Regions from separate parts of the Exiguobacterium artemiae 7-3 genome, predicted to be linked through region 2. Evidence: riboswitches for the same ligand, from Rfam matches in the RefSeq annotation. Region 2 holds a riboswitch; the other holds the start of a gene.
What was found. A riboswitch is a leader RNA that binds a small molecule or an ion and turns the genes downstream of it on or off. The one in region 2 is predicted to bind FMN.

Region 1: another riboswitch for FMN. It lies ahead of P402_RS0104715 (ECF transporter S component); the one in region 2 lies ahead of ribD (bifunctional diaminohydroxyphosphoribosylaminopyrimidine deaminase/5-amino-6-(5-phosphoribosylamino)uracil reductase RibD).

The regions. Positions count from the first base shown of each region.
Region 1 is NZ_KK211190.1:732,046-742,986, reverse strand. It holds gene P402_RS0104745 (NAD(P)/FAD-dependent oxidoreductase) at 1-59, opposite strand, end outside; gene P402_RS0104740 (NAD(P)/FAD-dependent oxidoreductase) at 303-1,298, shown strand; gene P402_RS16235 (GNAT family N-acetyltransferase) at 1,359-1,862, opposite strand; gene P402_RS0104730 (GNAT family N-acetyltransferase) at 1,874-2,365, opposite strand; gene P402_RS0104725 (NAD-dependent epimerase/dehydratase family protein) at 2,374-3,240, opposite strand; gene P402_RS0104720 (HesB/IscA family protein) at 3,373-3,723, opposite strand; FMN riboswitch at 3,841-3,981, shown strand; gene P402_RS0104715 (ECF transporter S component) at 4,139-4,705, shown strand; gene P402_RS0104710 (YuzB family protein) at 4,769-5,002, opposite strand; gene P402_RS0104705 (NAD(P)/FAD-dependent oxidoreductase) at 5,095-6,147, shown strand; gene P402_RS0104700 (DUF1462 family protein) at 6,166-6,471, opposite strand; gene P402_RS0104695 (NifU family protein) at 6,583-6,810, shown strand; gene P402_RS0104690 (TIGR01457 family HAD-type hydrolase) at 6,855-7,619, opposite strand; gene P402_RS0104685 (DUF86 domain-containing protein) at 7,626-8,069, opposite strand; gene glpX (class II fructose-bisphosphatase) at 8,224-9,204, shown strand; gene P402_RS0104675 (DUF3055 domain-containing protein) at 9,241-9,516, shown strand; gene P402_RS0104670 (general stress protein) at 9,556-10,008, opposite strand; partial or broken gene P402_RS16230 (YutD family protein) at 10,213-10,483, opposite strand; gene lipA (lipoyl synthase) at 10,588-10,941, opposite strand, start outside.
Region 2 is NZ_KK211190.1:335,898-346,838, forward strand. It holds gene P402_RS0102770 (methionine ABC transporter permease) at 1-364, shown strand, start outside; gene P402_RS0102775 (MetQ/NlpA family ABC transporter substrate-binding protein) at 399-1,220, shown strand; gene P402_RS0102780 (M20 family metallopeptidase) at 1,248-2,459, shown strand; FMN riboswitch at 2,619-2,762, shown strand; gene ribD (bifunctional diaminohydroxyphosphoribosylaminopyrimidine deaminase/5-amino-6-(5-phosphoribosylamino)uracil reductase RibD) at 2,920-3,966, shown strand; gene P402_RS0102795 (riboflavin synthase) at 3,951-4,577, shown strand; gene ribB (3,4-dihydroxy-2-butanone-4-phosphate synthase) at 4,577-5,761, shown strand; gene ribH (6,7-dimethyl-8-ribityllumazine synthase) at 5,763-6,221, shown strand; gene P402_RS0102810 (putative bifunctional diguanylate cyclase/phosphodiesterase) at 6,352-8,994, shown strand; gene P402_RS0102815 (DUF4352 domain-containing protein) at 9,042-9,695, opposite strand; gene P402_RS0102820 (alkaline phosphatase) at 9,707-10,941, opposite strand, start outside.

The sequences.
Region 1 (10,941 bases), 400 kb from region 2:
ACTGCTGTGATCAATCCACCGTAGCCGGCTCCAAGAATAACAATGTTTGGTGTGTTCATGTTCTGATACCCCTTACGCTTAATAGTTTTGTTGTGATTTTCTTCACATTCAATTGCAGATAAATGCTCAAAAACTTTGTTCAAATAATGTTCACACGTCTATACGTTCATTGAACCATTTTCTATCATAGATTGCAAAGTAAAAATATGCAATCCCTGAAAAAAATGTGAGATGTCCCGTACTTGCAACATGGAACCCCTCTTCCTATATAATAGGGGTATCCAACTTTAGGAGGGACTCAGATGCACCAACCATATGATGTCACAATTATCGGCGGCGGTCCGGTCGGACTGTTCACCGCGTTTTACTCAGGCATGCGTCAAATGAAGACGAAAGTCATCGAAAGTCTGCCGCAACTCGGTGGACAATTAGCAACGCTCTACCCTGAAAAATATATATACGATATTGCCGGCTTCCCGAAAGTCAAGGCTCAGGACTTAGTCGATCGCCTGCTCGAACAAGCAAATGAATTTGATCCGACGTACGTTCTCGGCGAAACGGTCCTTGCTTACGAACGCCTCGATGACGGACTAATCCGTCTCGTCACGAACAAAGGTGAACATTATACGAAAACCGTCATTCTGACAGCCGGGAACGGTTCGTTTGCTGCCCGTCCACTCGGTGTCGCCGATGCAGAACGGTTTGAAGCAAGTAACCTGCATTACTTCGTCAACGAGATGGATCGCTTCAAAGACCGTCAAGTCGTCTTGCTCGGCGGCGGTGATTCAGCGGTCGACTGGTCACTGATGCTCGAACCGATCGCCAAATCGGTCACGCTCGTCCACCGACGTGATAAGTTCCGTGCCCATGAACATACAGTCGAATTGTTGCATAACTCGTCTGTCAATGTCATGACGCCGTATACACTCGAATCGGTCACAGGTGATGACAGCATCGAGACGCTGACGTTCAAACATGCCGAAACGGATGAAGTCATCGTCGTCGGTGCCGATGATGTCGTCTGTAACTTCGGTTTCGTCTCCTCGCTCGGACCGCTCAAGGAGTGGGAAGTCGAATTCGAACGCAATTCGATCCGCGTCAACTCGAAGATGGAGACAGCGATTCCCGGTGTCTTCGCCTGTGGGGATATCGCGACCTATGACGGTCGTGTCAAATTGATCGCGACCGGTTTCGGGGAAGCACCGATTGCCGTCAACCAAGCGAAGTTGCTTGTTGATCCATCGGCCCGTCATCCGCAACACTCCACAAGTCTGTTCGAAAAAGTGAAAAATCATTAAGTAATCACGAACAACAGCGTCACCTCGATTTGCGAATCGAAGGAACGCTGTTTTTTTGATTCATGCGTTAAATGACGGGACAAGTACAATCCGATACGTACACGCAATCAGTTGTTTCCCGCCCCGCTCGATTGGCTGTCCGGAAACGAGACGTCCGCCGAAGCGTTCATAAAAGAAACGGGACGGGTTATCTGCCAGCACACTTACAATGCAAGACTGGAAGTCTTTCCGCCTGAGATCTTCCAACACGTGATCAAACAACCGTTTACCGGTTCCTTGTCCCTGATGACTTTTCAAAAGATAGAGCGCGTACAGTTCTCCCTCCGTCGCATCATTTTCCCTGCTTGGTCCACCGTTCGCAAAACCGACGATTTCGTTTGTCTGATCAAGCGCCACGAAAACCGGACCTTCGGCAAGACTTTTCCGCCAACCCGATTCCCGGTTCTCCGCTGATAACTGATCGAGATATGGATCCGGCATAATCGTCCGGTACGTTTCCCGCCAGGATGCGACATGAATCCGGGCAATCACAGCAGCGTCTTCAAGTACCGCTGCACGAATCAAAACAGGCCTCCTCATAACGAAATGATGAAGCGACGTGTCTCGCGTCCATCGCGAACAGTCGGTTCGATTTCCTGACCACCGTTCGCTACGATGACAAGGCGCGATGCGAGATTTTCGACACCACACGTCAGCAATACTTGATCGAGTCCACGCTGTCGTGCTTCCTCGAGTACGAGCCGAAGACCTGTCGTCGCATATCCTTTCTTGCGCTCGGACGGGCGGATGCCGTATCCGATATGCCCTCCATACAACTTCAAATTCTCCGTCAAGTCATGTCGGAAGTTCAATGCACCGACGATCCGTTGTCCATCGACCATCCAGTACGTTGAATGCGTAACACGTCCCGGGCTCACTTCCGATTCCTCCGCTTCTTGCTCAGCGAAATAGGCTGCGAGCGGTTCATACGTATCTCCGACAACTTCCGGTACGATCGATTCTCCCGATTCTCGCCAGTCTTCTAAAAAGGCACGGTATTCTTTTTCCCATGCGATCGTTGGTTTCATCAATTGCATCATTTGTGGTTACGGACCTCCTCTTCAATCAGTCGATCGAGCCAGTCATCGACATGCTGGAATAAATACCCTGCTTGCTTGGCTGCTGTCGTATCCATATAGAAGTCATGTTCCGGCGCAAGTGGTGACGAATCTTCGCCTGTCGTCTCAAAACGCGATGTCGTCTCTGCCACGTGATCAATCTTATCCATCAAGTCTTGAATCGACAACACGCCGTCGCTTGCAGCATTAATAGGTCCCGTCATCGTCGAACGGCCGCACCATTCGAGGAAAGCTGCTGCTTCATAACTTGAGATGTAGCCCATCTTCGCATACAAATTTTCAGCGATGATCGGTTGACCGGCCAAGGCGCGTTTGACATGAAAGACTAGTCGTTCCGTATAATCATCCGGTCCCAGGACAACCGGGAAACGAACGGCAATGACCGGGAAGGTCGCCCGTTGGAAAAAGTAACTTTCCGCCTGACGTTTTCCTTCCCCGTAGTCATGTTCTTTTTCGAGGTCATATTTCCCGGGAAACGGATTGTAGGCACGTTCTGAAATCTTCGTTCCACCGTTCTCATAGACCGACATCGTCGACGTCAGAATGTAACGTCCGACTTTCCCCTCGAACGCATCGACCGCAAGTTTCGCCTGATACGGATTAAAGCAGATGTTGTCATAGATGATATCCCAGTTCTGACTCCCTAAGTCTTTCATCGTGCTGCTTGACGTTCGGTCCCCTTTAAAAAATGTCAAGCCTTTCGCGACAGGTGGCGTATGCTCGCCGCGCGTGACAATCGTCACATCATCCCCCGATTCCGCAAGCCGTAATGCCAACCGTCGACCAAAGTAGCGTGTTCCACCAAAAATCAGTACCTTTCGCATCGATAGTCCTCCCTTGTCATAGCATGCTCATGTTCTTGTTAGTCCTTCTCCATCCGCATCGAAAAGTCCTGTTGATCCGCCGCCGAAAACAAAAAAACGCAGACGGAATCGTCTGCGTTTAGAGTGATTTGATTAACATCCGCCCGGTGTCCCGGCATTGGTTGCAGTCCGGAATGAAGTCCCGCAGCCGCATGTGGCAATCGCATTTGGATTCGTAATCGTGAATCCGCCTCCGAGCATGGATTGTTTATAGTCTACTTCCAGTCCTTTGACGACCGGATAATCTTTTTGATCGACAATGACTTTGACCCCGTGTTGCTCGAAGGTTAAGTCTGTCTCTTTTTCACTGTCAAAGCCCATGCCGTAGGAGAGACCACTGCATCCGCCACCTTGAACGAGCATGCGCAGATTTTGTTCATCGTCCGGCGCCTGCAACATCATCTCTTTGACTTGGAGTGCGGCCGCTTCTGTTAAATGAATCATGTCATCACCTTCCCTTTTTTATTAGTATACGCAATTTTGAGGTGAATCGAAACCTAGTTGCTTGAAACTATCTTGAATTCGTTGTATAAAGGAGTTGTATCAAAAAAAATTAAATCGTTCCATCTTCAGGGCAGGGTGAAATTCCCGACCGGCGGTAAACAGACGATTCGTCTGAAGCCCGCGAGCGAATAGGGCGCTATTTGCTGATTCTGTGTGACTCAGGAGCCGACAGTATAGTCTGGATGGGAGAAGATGGCGGCATGTTTCTATTTCTTGAACCGATTTTTGCAAAAATCGTTCAGGTTTAGTTTACTGCGGACTTCTCCCCTATCGAATACTTCGATGGGGGTTTATTTTGAACGCAGCCATGCCAATACTTCATCGAGAGGAACGAGCAAAAGGAGATTATACTCGTATGAAACGCACACAAAAAATGGTCACATTATCCATGTTAGGTTCAATTTCATTTGTTCTTATGCTACTGAATTTCCCGCTTCCGTTTTTACCGAACTATTTGAAGATCGACTTCAGTGATGTTCCTGCTTTGATCGCCGCTATCATGTTCTCACCGGTCGCCGGCGTCATCGTCGAAGCACTCAAAAACGTCCTGTACTACATCTTCCGCGGAAGTGGTGTTCCGGTCGGCGAGCTTGCCAACTTCGCAGCTGGTGTTGCCTTCATTCTTCCGGTCAGTTGGTTCTATCATAAAAAGAAATCTACAAAAGGTCTTGCAACCGGTCTTGTCGCTGGTACAATCACGATGGCACTCGGTCTTGCAATCCTCAACTATATCTTGATTCTTCCAGCGTACGCTTGGTTCTTCGGCATGGATTACATGCTTGATCCTGCCGTCAAGTGGACGACGATTACAGCCGGTATCTTACCGTTTAACATCATCAAGGCGATGTTCATCTCAGCCCTCTTCATTCCGCTGTTCTTGAAACTGAAACCTTGGATGATGCGTCGTCAACAAACGATCTAAGTCCGAAGCCGCGCCCGCTGACAGACACGAATCCCCGGTCTCATCTGAGACACGGGGATTTTTTTAGAATTCGTTTTCTTCAATTTTTAAATAAATCTTTTCTAACAATTCTTCCGGTGTCTCGCCGACAACCGTTTCTCCGTCAACCAGACAGAAATGATCGAGGGAACAGATGCCGCAATAACCGAGACAACCATATTCGACGACATCGACATTCGGGTCCCGTTCGAGTTGTTGCATGACGACCTGGGTCCCTGTCGCTAAGTTACTGATACAAAATTCAATAATCGGATTCACTTTTTTTCCTCCTTTAAGCAGGAATTATCTTTCCTCATGTCGTATTATACAAGGTCAGACTGATTTAGGGGAACTAAGGGGGATTTTAAGTTATGAAGCAACTGGTTGTTTTAGGTGGTGGATACGGTGGGATGCGGATTTGTGAACGATTTAAGGATGAAGAGGTCGCTGTGACACTCGTCGATCGTTTACCGTATCATGCCTTAAAAACAGAGTATTATGCACTAGCTGCCGGTACATTATCGGATCGTGATGTTCGGATTGCTTTTCCGGAAGGCGAACATCTCACATATAAATATGGACATGTCGTCCAGATTTCACCGGAGACGAACTCCGTCCATCTGCAAGACGGGACGGAACTGTTTTATGACGATCTCATCATCGCTTTAGGGTGTGAAGATAAATACCATAACATACCGGGCGCACAAGAGTTTACCTACAGCATCCAGACACTTGAAGAGTCGCGGAAAACGCAGCAAGCGATTTGCGGACTTTCACCCGGCGCGGTTGTCTCGATCGTTGGAGCCGGTCTATCCGGCGTCGAACTCGCCAGTGAACTGCACGAAAGCCGGAAAGATTTAAAAATCCGCTTATTTGACCGCGGACCGTCCGTTTTGTCTTTCCTTTCGGATAAGGTCTCGACCTATGTCCAAGAGTGGTTCGAGGAACATGATGTCGAGGTCATCAATAATTCCAACGTCACATTCGTCACGGCAGATGATGTTCAAAACGGCGATGATGCCTATCCGTCGAACTTGACGATTTGGACAGCCGGGACGCAACCGGTCAAAGTCGTCCGCGATCTTGGTTTTGAAGCGGACAGCGGCGGACGGATCAAGCTGACGGATCACCACCATGTGCCGGAACATGAAAATGTTTTCGTCATCGGGGATTGCGCCAGTCTGCCGTATGCACCAAGCGGACAGCTCGCCGAACATCAAGCCGATCAAGTCGTTGATGTCCTGCAGGCGAAATGGGCCGGCAAGAAGTTACCGAAACTGCCGGAAATCAAGTTACGCGGCATGCTCGGGTCGCTCGGGAAATCAGACGGTTTTGGAATCGTCATGGGGAAACAAGCCTTGACGGGAAAAGTTCCGCGTCTTCTGAAGTCCGGTGTCCTCTGGAAACATAAAAAAATTAAATAAGAAAAACGGCGCCGGTCATCATTCCGGGGCCGTTTTTTGCACTCTCATATCAATCGCCTGGGTGATTTTCTTCAGCTGCACGTATCCTTCATCAATCATCTCACCATCGAGCAGGACGAGCGGATAAAAATAGACATCGTCCTTTAAGGCTGTCACCCACTCATCGTCGAGCGGCACGGCCTCGAAATCGACATATTCAAAGGTTAATGCCGTCTCGTATTTCCGTCCGAGAACCGCTTGCAACCAACTGTACGTCTCTTCAGAACTCGGTGCCCCTACACAGCTCGGACAAGTCTTTGCAGCCCCGTATACCTTGATTTCCATCCTATATCCCCCTTTTCTTTCTGCACTTCTTTTTTAGTATACAAGTTTTCCAGATTGAGAACATTTTTCAACCCTGTTACAATGAGTCTATAAGAAAGGATGTGTTTACGCATGGAAATGTTTGATCAAGTAAACGAAGTACTCGAAAAATTGCGTCCGTTCCTTCTTCGTGACGGAGGAGACGTTGAACTCGTAGATGTAGAAGATGGTATCGTCAAACTCCGTTTGATGGGAGCTTGCGGCAGCTGCCCAAGTTCAACGATCACACTGAAGGCTGGTATCGAACGTGCCCTGCTTGAAGAAGTAGCCGGCGTCGTTGAAGTCGAACAAGTTTTCTAATTAGTAAAATCCCCACTGACATCCGTCAATGGGGATTTTTTTGGTTAGAGAATCCATTCTGCCAACGTATCGACCATATACGTCGGTTGGGCATCCTGCCCTTGAATGAAGACCGGTGTATGGACGCCGGAGTTGACATGCATCGTCCGGATACCGCCATTGATCCCGAACAAAATGTCCGTATGGTAATTATCCCCGACCATGATGAGATCTTCTTTCGCAAGACCAATCATTTCGGCTGCGATATTGACCATGACCGGTTCCGGTTTCCCGATATAAAACGGTTCTTTTTCCGTCGTCACACGTAAAACGGACGTCAACGCACCGTTTCCCGGCAGGAATCCGCGCTCTGTCGGAATCGCGATGTCTCCATTCGTTGAGATGAAGCGGGCTCCGGCCCGGATTGCCAGTGCTCCGACGGCTAACTTCTCATACGTGATCTGACGGTCGAGACCGATGACAACATAGTGGGCATTCTCATCCGCGACGACTTGTAAGCCTTGACGTTCAAGGGCATCAATCAATCCGCCTTCTCCGATTGCATAGACTTTCGCACCCGGATCGAGTTCTGCGATGTAGCGACCTGTCGCCATCGCACTCGTTAAGACGTGTTCCGCATTCGAATGCACACCCATGCCGCGTAATTTTTCAGCAACGGCTTCCGCCGTCATCGAGGCATTGTTCGTAACGAACAGATACGGTACGCCTTCTTCCTGCAACCGGTTCACGAAATCGACTGCTTCTTTGACGGGTTCTGTCCCGTTATACATTGTACCGTCTAAATCAAATAAATATCCTTTTGCTTTCATCCTGGCTCACTCCTCGTTTGGTAAAAATGCAGAGACGGGTCCGAGTTCTGTCTCTAAATAACGTCGGACGGCGTCCGGAAAACGACGTAATTGTGTTTCTTCTTCCAAAAGACCATCCCGGATTTCCGCTGTACTCGATGTCGTAAATTCACGGACGATTCGTGTCCGCAACGCAACGATACGCTTCAAGCTTGTCGCAAGTGACGCATCAATGACCCGCTCATCTTCTAAAATCATGACGATATCTTCATAACTTCCCGGATCACGCATGATGAAACCATCAATCATACTGTTCCCGATATCGATGATGCTTTCAATCACTAAAAATCCGATTCGTTCCCACGCAAGTGAAACTGTCAAAGCATCCCCTGTTAACTCTTTACTTTGACGCAAGGCCGTTTCAAAACAAACAACGGTTTGTTCAATCTTTTCACGATTTACAAAATACATCTTACATTCCCCCTCACACCCTTCATTTTAGCTCTATCGGCGAAACATGAAAAGCAGAAAGGCTGTTTGCATCACATTGCTCAATGTGTTATCCTCAATTTAGATTTTTACGAAAATAGTATGTCACATTGAGTGACTTGGAGGTTATTCATAGATGGAACGCGAATTAGCACTAGAAATCGTCCGAGCAACAGAAGCAGCGGCACTGGCATCCGCCAAATGGATTGGCCGGGGCAAGAAGAACGAAGCCGATGATGCGGCAACGACTGCCATGCGCGAAGTCTTAAATACCGTCAACATGGCGGGAACCGTCGTCATCGGTGAAGGGGAACTCGACGAAGCACCGATGTTATTCATCGGCGAAAAAGTCGGTACGACAAGCGGTCCGATCGTCGATATCGCAGTCGATCCGCTTGAAGGAACGAACATCGTTGCCAAAGGTCTCGGTAACGCAATGGTCGTCATCGCTGTCGCTGACCAAGGTGCTTTGTTACATGCGCCGGATATGTATATGGATAAACTGACCGTCGGACCGAACTTAAAAGGACATGTCTCACTTGACGACCCGCTCGAATTCATCATTCAAAAAGCAGCGGAATTGAATCAAAAACGAATCGAAGACGTCACCGTCATCATGCAGGACCGTCCACGCCATGATCACTTCCGGGAAGCAGCAATGCGTGTCGGCGCACGTGTCCGTCTGTTTGAAGACGGCGATGTGTCAGCAGGAATCGCTCCACTTTCTCCTTCAACTGGAATCGATATCTTCATCGGAACGGGCGGCGCACCGGAAGGCGTCATCACGGCAGCTGCCGTCAAGGCGATGGGTGGCGACATGCAGGCCCGTCTGCACCCGATGAATGAGGAAGAGACAGCACGTGTCATCCGGATGGGACTTGCCGATCCGTTGCAATTGTTGACACTCGACGATTTGATTAAAAGTGACGACTGCATCTTTGCTGCAACGGGTGTCACGACAGGTGAGATGCTCGACGGCGTCCGCTTCTTGACGGACGATATCGTCGAGACGACATCACTTGTCATGCGTTCAAAAACACGGACGATCCGGAAGGTCATCGCAGAACACAGCCTTTCGCGTAAACCTTACTTGCAAAAGGTTCCCCAAACCCTTTAATCTAATCAGAGATGAAGGAAATGAGGGAACTGACAGATGATGCAAGAACGCGATTTTTTATACGACGACGTTGAACAAACAAAAACCCGGTTCGTCTGCTGGATCGGTGAGACGAGCCGTTTCGATTTGGCCATTACCCACTCCGAACACTTCTTCGGAAAGATTTTGGTGCTGAACCTGTTGTCGAACCGGTTTGCAATCATTGGTCCGGACGACTTTGATGAGCCGGGCTACATCGCCCATGCCTTTGATTTAGAGGATGAGGCGGCAGACGAACTTGAAGGATATTTGAGTGACTACATTGGTCTATAAAAAAACAGCCAGCTCCCTTAGGAGTTGGCTGTTTTGCTGTTACAGTAACCGATCGTTTCGCTCATTGAGCGTGTTTGGACCGCTGAAAACGTTTGTATTATCCGATTCATCGTGGGCTTTCCGTTCAGAATGTTGATCCGCTTCATCGCCGACGAGTAAGACGAATTGTCCCTCTTCCGCTGCTTTGTTGGCACGGTTGACATCCTCTTTCGTCAATCCGCTCGCTTCCAGTACATCGCTGTGCGAAGAAGATCCGGCACTGTCCTTTTTAAAGATGCCTTTGATCTCTTGCCATAGATTCATGTGTTCTTCTTGCGACAGACGAGTCGATGTTTGTTGATTGTTCAGATCTGCCAACTCTTCGATTTGTTCCAAATCATATCGATCATGGGCAATGACTTTTAAATCTGTTGAAACAACTCCTGCGACACGTAAATCATGAACAGCACTGACGACTTCTGGTACTGAATGATAGATCCCGACGATTCTCATGGATAGTTCCCCCTATAGGTGCGTAATACTATACTATTAGCCGAAAACACCCAATCGGAAACATCCTTTCAAATGTCATTTTGATTACTGTTCGCTTTTGACTTCGTTTGCTTCTTCTTTTTCCGCCGAGAACTTCCGTTTCAGTTTTAACGTATTCGCCGAAGATCCGTCGAAGCGAGGTGGTGCTTCTTCTCCTTCTACGAATTCCATCCGTTTGACGATAAAATACGCACAGCCGAAATTGCAGTATTCGTACAAATAATCCGCCACGTGGGAGATTTTTTGTATCAAACGTTGCTTTTTCATGGTTATCTTCATAGAAACCACGGAGCCGCAATTGTCCGTGTCCCCAGTCTCCGACGATGTAGTCATATTTTTCGAGCACATCGCTAAAGCGGCCGATGAAGGCTTCTTCGTGGAATCCTTCCCGTTTTTCTTCGACGATTTCATATCTTTCACGATTGACTTGTATCATTTTTCCACCCCCTGCTTCTTTTATCTTACCATAATCATACTTGAAAACGAATCGTCAGACAGCAGAAAACCGTCCCCGCACGCGGCGTGGACGGTCCCTGATCGTCAGTCAATCGGTAGAGCAGCTTTATTTTTTTTCGCAGCGTTGACTTGTTCGTCGGCGTGGTAAGACGAGCGGACAAGCGGACCGGCCTCACAATGCGAGAAGCCTTTTCCGAGCGCAATCTGTTTTAATTCAGCAAACTCTTGTGGTGTGTAGTACTTGATGACATCCAAGTGCTTTTTCGTCGGTTGCAGGTATTGACCAATCGTCATGATGTCGACATCATTCGCCCGTAAGTCGTCCATCGTCTGCAAAATTTCTTCCCACGTCTCACCAAGACCTAACATCAGACTCGATTTCGTTGGAATTTCAGGTGCGAGTTCCTTTGAACGACGCAGGAATTCAAGCGTCCGGTC
Region 2 (10,941 bases):
TTTTTACGCGGCACCGTACATCGCCCGATTGATCGAAAGTTCGTTACTGGAAGTCGATACCGGTGTCTTGGAGGCGGCAGAAGCGATGGGGGCGACACCGTTGCAGACGATTTTCCGCTTCCTGTTGCCGGAAGCCCTCAGCTCGCTGGTTCTGAACTTGACGATTGCGACGATCGGCTTAATCGGTGCATCGGCGATGGCCGGGGCGATTGGTGGCGGCGGACTGGGTGACTTAGCGATCACCTACGGCTACCAACGGTTTGATACGACCGTCATGATCATCACGGTCGGGATACTCGTGATTCTTGTTCAAGGGTTACAGACGACAGGTAATCTGTTGGCAAGAAAAATTCGGAGACATTAAAAAAAACATAGAGCAGATAAGGGAGAGATGGATGATGAAAAAAGGTTTAGCGATTGGTGCAGCATTAACGACGGTATTATTTGCGGGATGTGCCGCTTCCGGAGAAGAAGATCAAAAAACGGTCAAGCTTGGCGTCAGCGGTTCTGATACACAAGTTTGGGAATATGTCGCGAAAAAAGCGAAGAAAGAGGGGATTACGATTGAGCTCGTTAAGTTCTCCGACTACGTCCAGCCGAACCTGGCCCTGGCAGAAGGTGAGATTGATGCGAACTCTTTTCAGACCGTGTCTTACTTCAACGCTTTCAAAAAGGAACATAAGTTAAAGCTGTCGCCAATCGCGACGACAGTGATTGCACCGATGGGGATTTATTCGGATAAGGTCAAGGACGTCAAAGACATTCCGGTCGGTGGGAAGATTGCCGTCCCGAACGAGGCGACCAATATGGGCCGGGCACTGCTGCTGTTGCAGGAAGCAGGCTTGATCAAGCTACCGGACGACTTTGACGGCAACGGATCCGTCGATAAGATCGTCGAGAATCCGAAAAAACTGAAGATTGTCCCGGTTGTCGCCGGACAGACGCCACGCGTCCTACCGGATGTATCGGCTTCGATCATCAATAACGGAATCGCCGTCGATGCAGGCTTCAACCCGATCAAGGATTCGATTCTTCATGAAAACGAGACGGCGAAGCCGTACATCAACATCATCGCAACCCGGACGGAAGATAAGGATAAAAAAACATTGAAGAAAATCGCTTCACTCTACCAGCAGGACGATGTCGCGGCCTTCATCAAAAAAGAGTACAAAGGAAGCACGATTCCGACGTTCGTCCCGCTCAGTGACATCGGGGAATAACTAAAAATCCAAAGGAGCGTGACCAAAATGACCATTCAGACGATACGGGAAAACTTGATTCAAACGATTGAACAGGACATTGAACAAAAACGTGAGTCTTATCTCGAGACGAGCCACCGGATTCATGCGACACCTGAAATTGGCAACGAAGAATATTTTGCGTCACGTCATCATGCCGAACGCCTGACGGCAGAAGGGTTCACGGTTGAGCTCGGTGTCGCGGGACACGACACAGCCTTCCTTGCCCGAAAGACTTCGGACAAACCGGGGGCGACCATCGCATTTCTCGCTGAATATGACGCGTTACCCGGAATCGGTCACGCGTGCGGGCACAATATCATCGGGACGACGAGTGTCGCAGCGGCGATTGCCGTCAGTAAAGTCCTTGATGAAGTCGGCGGCAGTGTCGTCGTCCTCGGGACACCGGCGGAAGAAGGCGGACCAAACGGCAGTGCGAAAGGAAGTTTCGTCAAACACGATTTGCTGGCGGGGATTGATGCTGCCTTAATGGTGCATCCGTCCGGAAAAACGCGGATCACCGGTTCTTCGCTTGCCGTCGACCCGCTCGATTTTGCCTTTACCGGTAAACCGGCCCATGCGGCGGCTTCGCCGGAAGAAGGGATCAATGCCCTGGATGCGGTCATTCAGTTATTTAACGGGATCAATGCATTACGGCAACAGTTGCCGAGTGATATCCGGATTCACGGTATCATTACCGACGGCGGAGATGCTCCGAACATCATTCCGGAGTACGCGAAAGCCCGCTTCTTCATCCGGGCGACGACACGCGAACGGCTGAATGCGGTGACAGCGAAAGTCAAAGCTGTTGCTGAAGGAGCAGCCCTTGCGACCGGGGCGACGCTTGAGGTCATCGCCTTCCAAAATGAGGTCGACAACCTGCTGTTCAACCGGACGTTTGACGAGATTTTCCGGGAGGAAGCAGTGGCGCTTGGGGAAGACGTCAAGACGGATGAACGCCCGGGTCTTGGTTCGACTGATGCCGGCAACATCAGCCAGGTCCTGCCGACCATCCATCCGTACATCAAGATCGGAGCGGATGATTTGGTCGCTCACACGGAAAGTTTCCGGGAAGCGGCGAAATCGGAAAAAGGCGACGAAGCACTGATTACGGGAGCCAAGATCCTAGCCCGGACGGCGTTACGTCTGCTGACGGATGACTCGTTGTTAGGTACAGTCAAACAAGAGTTCCATGACCGGAAAAACGGTTATTTGACCTAACAGCAAAAGACGTAAGTATGTGTTTTCCCGACCGGATGTCATCAAGACAACTGGTCGGGCAAAACCATACTTTTTTTCTTAATCCGAGAAAAAGAAAACAAATTCTTTTTTTGTATTTTAAAATTACCTGTGCTAATCTTGACCTGTACAACTGAATAACCAGTTCTTCGGGGTAGGGTGAAAATCCCAACCGGCGGTGATGCGATGTTAAATCGACGAGCCCGCGACCCATAGTGTACGCACTATGGCTGACTTGGTGTGACTCCAAGGCCGACGGTAAAGTCCGGATGGGAGAAGAACGAAAAAATGTGCTTGAAACCATTTTCTGAAAAAATCTGTTCAGAAAAAGGTCTATTTCTGTATGCTTTTAAACAGAAAAACAAGACGTTTCTTTCGTGACCCTTCAATCATGACGCCCTGCAAATGCAGCGGCGTCTTTTCTTTTGAAAGGAGCGAAAACATGAATAATAGAATGCATCAGGCGATGCAATTGGCACGGATGTTAGACGGACAAACAAGTCCGAATCCGAGTGTCGGTTGTGTCATTACGAAACATGGAAAAGTGATCGGCTTCGGTGCGCACCGGTTTGCGGGTGGTCCGCACGCGGAAGTCGAAGCGTTGAAAATGGCAGGAGAGGCGGCGCGCGGTGCCGATCTCTACGTCACGCTTGAACCGTGTAATCATCACGGAAAGACACCGCCGTGCACGGAGGCGATTTTAGCCTCCGGCATCAAGCGGGTGTTCGTCGCAACGGAAGATCGGCATGCGATCGTCGCCGGACAAGGTATTACACGTCTGCGTGAAGCCGGACTGACGGTCGAAGTCGGATTACTGGAGGACGAAGCGGTTCGTTTTTATACACCGTTTTGGCAAAGTCTCGAGCGGAAACGACCGATTGTCACCGTCAAGGTCGCCCAAAGTTTAAACGGTATCGTGACGACAGGTGAGCAACGCTTTATTACGTCAGTTGCAGCCCGGGCGGCAGGACGTGAGCTGCGGGCCACACATGACGCCATATTAGTCGGGAGTGAAACGATCTTAGTCGATGATCCCGCATTGACGTTACGCACGGAAGCCGGACCTGAACCGATTCGGATCGTTGTCGATCGCCGCGGACGGTTGACGGAAACAGCCCAAGTCTTTCGGGACGGCTTGAATCCGACATACTGGCTGACGGAACAGCCGCGTGTCTCGGTTCAATCGAATGTCACGGTTCTCGTCGGCACGTATACGACACCGAATCAGATTTTAGACATCTTGTACGACCAAGGCATCCGCAGTCTGTTGATTGAAGGAGGACCCACGATTCAGTCGGCGTTTTTAGAAGTAGATCTTGTCGATCGTCTTGACATCTATCAAGCCCCGTCGGTCTTACAAGGGACGACCGGATTGACGAGCACAATCGAGATTGAAGACCGGTTTGATTTAACCAACGTCGCGCAAATCGGACAGGATGTGCATCTGCGCTATACGCGGAAAGGAGACGGCTCATGTTCACAGGATTGATTGAAGAAGTCGGAACGATCAAACGAAAAGTCCCGCGTCCGAACGGTTTAGCACTCGAAATTGAAGCGCAGCATGTCCTTGAAGGAACGAAAATCGGTGACAGTATCGCCGTCGACGGCATCTGTTTGACGGTCACGGCGATGACTTCGACGGCTTTTACGGCAGATGCCGTTCATGAAACGATTCGGGCGACGTCTCTTCAGACGTTGCGGGTCGGAACACCAATCCAACTGGAGCGGGCGATGCCGGCGAACGGACGATTCGGCGGTCATTTCGTCAGCGGACATATCGACGGAACAGCACGATTCTTAAGCCGTCGACCGGATGGTGAAGCGATGGAATACCGCTTTGAGACCGGTGACTGGAGCAAATACTGTATTCCGAAAGGGTCAATCGCGATCAACGGAACGAGCTTGACGATTCAACACGTGGAGGCAAACAGTTTGACCATCTCGTTGATTCCGCACTCCCGGCAGGTGACGACATTCGACCGGCTGCAAAGCGGAGCGCTCGTTAATATCGAATGTGATTTAATGGCGAAACATCTGTATCACTTTACGCAACAGGAACAAAAAACGGATTGGTCGGCATTTTTAGGAGGCGGAGCATGATGAACGGATTTGATCTTGTAGAAGAAGCACTTGAAGAATTAAAACACGGACGTCCGATCATCGTCTGTGACGATGAAAGCCGGGAAAACGAAGGAGACCTGATTCTCCTCGCGGAACATGCAACACCGGAACAAATCAACTTCATGATCACATACGGGAAAGGACTCGTCTGTGTTCCGGTCAGCCCGCAACTCGCAGCCCGGCTCGAGTTGAACCCGATGACGGATCACAATACCGATCCGCACGGAACGGCGTTTACGATCAGCATCGATCACGAAGAAGCAAAGACCGGCATCAGTGCCGCGGAACGCGCGTTGACGATTCAACGGATGCTGACGGACGGGGCAAAACAATTTAAGCGTCCCGGTCACATCTTTCCCCTAATCGCCAAAGAGGGCGGTGTCCGTGAACGGCGCGGTCATACGGAAGCCGGAGTAGATTTGGCACGGCTTGCCGGAAGTGCCGAAGCTGCCGTCATTTGTGAAATCATCTTAGAAGACGGGACGATGGCGCGTGTAGACGACTTGTTGACGTATAAAGAAGTCCACGGACTGAAGATGATCACGATTGACGCGCTCGTCACGTATCTCGAACGCCCCGTCCGGCGGGAAGCGGACGTTTTGCTTCCGGCAGCACACGGTGCGTTTCGGATGCTCGGTTATACGACGCCTGATCAAAAAGAACACGTCACCGTCTTATCGGGAGAACCGGAAGACGGGATGCTCGTCCGGCTGCATTCGGAATGTCTGACGGGAGATGTCTTCGGATCAAAACGCTGTGATTGCGGTCCGCAACTTGACGCGGCACTGGCACGTATCGGACATGAAGGCGGAGCTGTTCTCTACCTGCGGCAAGAGGGGCGGGGAATCGGCTTGATGGCGAAACTGAAAGCTTATGAGTTACAGGAACAGGGACTCGATACGGTTGAAGCGAATCACGCACTCGGGTATGCGACAGACTTACGCGATTACACCGTTGCGGCTGCGATGTTGCACGATTTAGGTGTGACGAAAATTCGGCTGATGACGAATAATCCGGAAAAACAACAGGCACTGGAACGACACGGCATCACCGTGCTTGAGCGGATCCCGCTTGAGATTGCACCGGTCCCGGAAAACAAGCAGTATCTGCAGACCAAACAAACGAAACTCGGGCATCTGCTCGACATCCAAGGAGGACAATAACATGGTATTCGAAGGATTTTTAACAGGTGAAGGACTACGCGTCGCAATCGTCGCAGCACGGTTTAATGAATTGATCACATCAAAATTAGTTGGAGGCGCAAACGATGCGTTCCGTCGACACGGTGTCGCGGCGGATGCTGTCGATACGGCATGGGTGCCGGGAGCGTTTGAGATTCCGCTCGTCGCAGAGAAGCTCGCGAAAAGCGGAAACTATGATGCTGTCATCACACTCGGTGCCGTCATCCGCGGCGCGACATCCCACTACGATTATGTTTGTAACGAAGTCGCGAAAGGGGTCGCAGGTGCGTCACGTGAAACGGGAGTTCCGATTATCTTTGGTGTCCTGACAACGGATTCGATCGAACAGGCTGTCGAACGGGCAGGAACGAAAGCGGGCAACAAAGGATATGAAGCGGCGGTTTCAGCGATTGAGATGGCGAATCTGTTACGGACCATTTGATGAAGGAAAACGTAAGGCTTGAGACCTGTTTCTGATGGAAGCAGGTTTCTTTTTTGTCTCCCGCGCAGGACTTTGAATGCTCTATCCCTAATGGAAGGAGAAGGACTTTTTCATGAAGGAGGAAAGGTACATGATCAGTCTTAAAAAATCGTATTATCTGCCGGGTATCTTAATTTTCATTACGATGTACTACCTGTGGATTATTCTTTTGGAGGACCGACCGGCGCTTTTGGCTTGGGGAAGCAATCTGTTCTCGATCATCGGCTGTTTGCTGGCAACGATTCTTCTGTTGCAGGCGCACCGGACGTTCCGTCAACAAGAAGGGCGGTTTTTTCTGTATTTGGCGTTCGGGACGGGGAGTTATCTGATTGCCGAATTGGTTTGGATGTCCTATGAAAATATTTTGCGTATGGATGTCCCCTTTCCAGGCGTGTCGGATGTTTTTTACATCTTACAATCGGTTTGTTTTTTAGCCGCTTTTTTACATTTGATTCGCCGGCACGTCACGAAAAACCGGCTGATCAGTTTTATCTTCGATATTGCCATCGTCATGACGGTCGCCGTCACCTACAGCTGGTTTTTCTTGATTCGTCCCCTGTTCGATACACCGTTTGCGTCACGTGGTGAGGTGATTTTAGCGTTTGCTTATCCGATGTGTGACATCGTGCTTCTGTTTTGTATGATCAGCATTTATTATCTGTTTGAGAAAAAAGAGTGGCGCGAACGGATCCGTTTGTTCCAATTCTTGTTTTTAGGACTTTTACTGCAGGTTATTGCTGACACGATGTTTGTCTATATGACGACCGTCAGTGGCAATGAGGCGGTTCGCTTGATCGATCCGTTATTCATCCTCGGATTATTAATGGTCGGTGTAGCGGGGCATGTCAGCAAATCAGTAAGTGCGAACGAGCCGAGTGACAGACAGCAACGGAGTACGGTGCAACTCGGGAAACTGTTTTTGCCGTATTTGCTCGTCATCGTCCTGTTTTCAACGATGGCCCTGTACGCACGGCGTGACGAAGCCTTGAACGGGTTGATGATTGGCTGCGCGATTACGATTCTGTTGATTTTAATTCGGCAAATTTTGATGATTTTGAGTAATCACGAATTAATAGAAGAAATTCATCATAAGGCAGACGAACTTGAAGAGAGTGAAGAGCGGTATAAGTCATTGTTTACGTATCATCCGGATGCCGTCTACTCGCTGGATCTGAAAGGGCGCATCAAAAGTGCCAATCCGTCCTTTGAAAAACTGACGGAGCAAAGTGCGGACCAGCTGGTCGGCAAATCCTATCAACAGCTGATGGAACAACAAGCAGCGGCTGATGAGGAGATGACGGCGCATCAATTTGAAACGACATTTCGCAAATCGGGCGGGACGGATGTTTTGCTGAACGTAACAAACATTCCGATTCGTGTCCGGGACCGGTTTGTTGGCATCTATGGAATCGGTCAGGATATTACGCGGGTGCGGGAAAATGAATTGAAAATTCGCCGTCTTGCTTATTACGATCATTTGACCGGAGCGATCAACCGAACGTACTTTGAAGAAGTGCTTCATCATTTGGTAGAAGTGGAACAGGACGATGAAACGATCATCTTGTGCTTCATCGATTTGGATGACTTCAAACTCGTTAATGACTCGTTTGGCCACCACGTCGGAGATCAGTTATTGATTCAAGTCGCAAGCCGCTTACAAGAGGTGACAGAGCCGGACGATCTGGTTGCGCGTCAAGGTGGGGATGAATTTACGGTCATTTTGCGTCATGTCGCATCGGAAACGGACGGACGGATCCGGACGACCCGACTGCTCGAACGGTTACGCATGACCTATACGATTGATGAGATTGAACTGATTTCGAACCCAAGTATCGGAGCCGTCGGTTATCAGCGGACAACCGACAAGCCGATCGTGACGTTGTTGAAACAAGCCGATTTAGCGATGTATCAGGCCAAATCAAGCGGCGGGAAATCGATTATCTTCTTTGAAGATATTGCGGAGAAGGCGTCGTACCGATTGCGGCTCGAATCCGAATTGCCGGTTGCGATCGATACGAATCAACTGGTTTTGTATTATCAACCGCAAGTCGATACGGTAACGTACCGGATGGTCGGTGTCGAAGGGTTGATCCGCTGGAATCATCCGGAACTCGGTATGATTGCCCCAAACGATTTCATTCCGATGGCAGAAGAGGCCGGGATGATCATTCGTTTAGGCGAATGGGTGTTACGCGAAGGATTTTTACAGGCGAAGCAGTGGGAAGATGCCGGCTTGACCTTGAAGGTCGGACTGAACGTCTCGATGCAACAGTTCCACCATCCGACGTTTGTCCTGACACTTGTTCGACTTGTCGAAGAGACACAGGTCGATCCGACCAGAATTGATCTTGAAATCACGGAAGTCTCGGCCGTGGAAGATATTGAGGAAACGGTCGAGACGATGAACCGGTTAAAAGAGCTTGGTTTTACGATTTCAATTGACGACTTCGGCACCGGCTATTCTTCCTTGTCCCGACTGGCTGATTTTCCGATTGATACGCTAAAGATTCCACGCGAGTTCGTCGAAAAAATCCAGCCGGCAACAACGGGCTACTCGATGATCTCTTCGATCATCCACTTGGCGAAATCGCTTGAGCTCGAAGTCATCGCGGAAGGAGTCGAGACGCTGGAACAGGTCAATGTCCTCAATCGGTTGGAATGTTCACGGATGCAGGGGTATTACTTCGGTCGTCCGATGCCGCACGAACAGATTCCGGCGTTGTATCAAAAATAGGCAATCCCTTCCGTATTATGCGGAAAGGATTGCCTGTTTTTTTGTTCTCACTTGAGTGTTGTTGAGACCGAAACGCCTTTTTCGAGGACGTCGCGTTTCCCGTTCAGGACGTCACTGGTCAATAATTCAACGGACTCGAGCGGTTGTTCGATGATGAAGCCAAAGTTACCGGTCCGTGTCTCGGACGGCGCGTATGTCGTCGCGAGTGACTCGAGGTAGACATCGTCCCCGATCGTCTTCTCAGTCTTAGCGTCGAGTTTAAAATGGGCAACAGGGTTAAAGGTGACCGGTTCGTCACCTGTATTCGTGATTGTCACACGCGTCTTGACGAGGTCGAAGGATTCGTCATGGGTGAAGCCGTGGAAAAAGTCAATCATCCCGTAACTGGGACGGGCATGGAACACCTTCATTTCTTCAATCTTCATCGTGATTGGTCCGATGGTTCGTGTCACATCAGGACGGACGATTTGTTTTAATGTCAGTTCACCTTTATCGTCGGATACCGATTGGTTGACGGTCGTCAGTTTACGGTCATCTGGTAATTGCGGGTTCGGGACATACGTGGCAGACTTCTCGATCGATACCGGTGTCTCCTGTTTCGGGACCGATTTCTCTGACGACTTTTCTTGTATGGTGTCTGGCGCATTGCCGCAACCCGAAAGAATCGTCCCGAGCATCAAGGCAGCAAGTATCTGTTTCATGGAAAGTCTCCTTATTTCTTCGATTTCAACAGATCGAAGATGATTTTGGCGTGATCCGTATTATCGACTTGACCGGCGAATCGTTCTTTCGCTGGACCAAAGGCATAGACGGGGACATCTTCCCCGGTGTGTCCACCTGTCGTCCAGCCTGTGTGTGAGCGCTGATTGAAGATATCTTCAATCGCATTATCGACGTCTAGTACTTTCTTCGACTCCGCGGCACGTGAAACGGACTGGATTTCGTCTTCCGTCAAGGCGAGTCGATTTTGGTCGATGTACGTCGTCAAGGTTTTCCGGACATCTGCGCCTTCAATGATTTTTGCCGCCATGAAGTCCGGCGTCTTTTTCGCAGCCTTGATCGGCTCGGCGAACCAGTTGTAGATGCCGTCTGCTCCGATCGAGTAACCACCGGTCGAATGGTCGGCTGTTGCGACGACGAGTGTGTGTTTATCTTTTTTCGCAAAAGCGATTGCTGCTTTGAAGGCCCGTTCGAAGTCTTCCATTTCACTCATGGCACCGACGATGTCATTGTCATGACCGGCCCAGTCGATTTGGCTTCCTTCGACCATCAGGAAGAAACCTTTTTTGTTCGAATCAAGACGTTTGATGGCCGAGTTCGTCATCTGTTCGAGAGATGGAACGGTATTCTCGCGATCGATTCGTTTTGGCAATCCTCCGTCCGCGAACAGACCAAGAACTTGTTTGTTCTTATCCGCCTGCATTTGATCAAGATCCGTGACGTAGCTGTAACCGTCTTTCTTAAACGATTTCGTCAAATCGACATCCGGGCGGACAAAGTTCGATTTCCCGCCGCCGAGGAGGACGTCAATCTTGTGTTTGCCATTGACCCGCTCCTTGAAATAATCGTCGGCGATGGCGTTCATGTTCTTGCGATTCTCGTCATGCGCCCCGAACGAGGCCGGCGTCGCATGCGTGATTTCGGATGTCGCGACGAGTCCTGTCGATTTGCCGCGTTGCTTCGCCGCTTCGAGAACAGTTTTGACTTCTGATTTGTCGTTATCGACCGCAATCGCTGCATTATATGTTTTGACACCGGACGACATTGCCGTCGCGGCAGACGCCGAGTCGGTGATGTTTTGCTCCGGGTCTTCCGGATAAGTCATCTGTTGACCGACAAGATATTTATCGAATGCTGTTTTCTCAGCGATTGGCGTCGTTGGATCGTTTTTGAGATAACGGTGAGCAGACGTATACGAGACACCCATCCCGTCTCCAATCAAAAAGA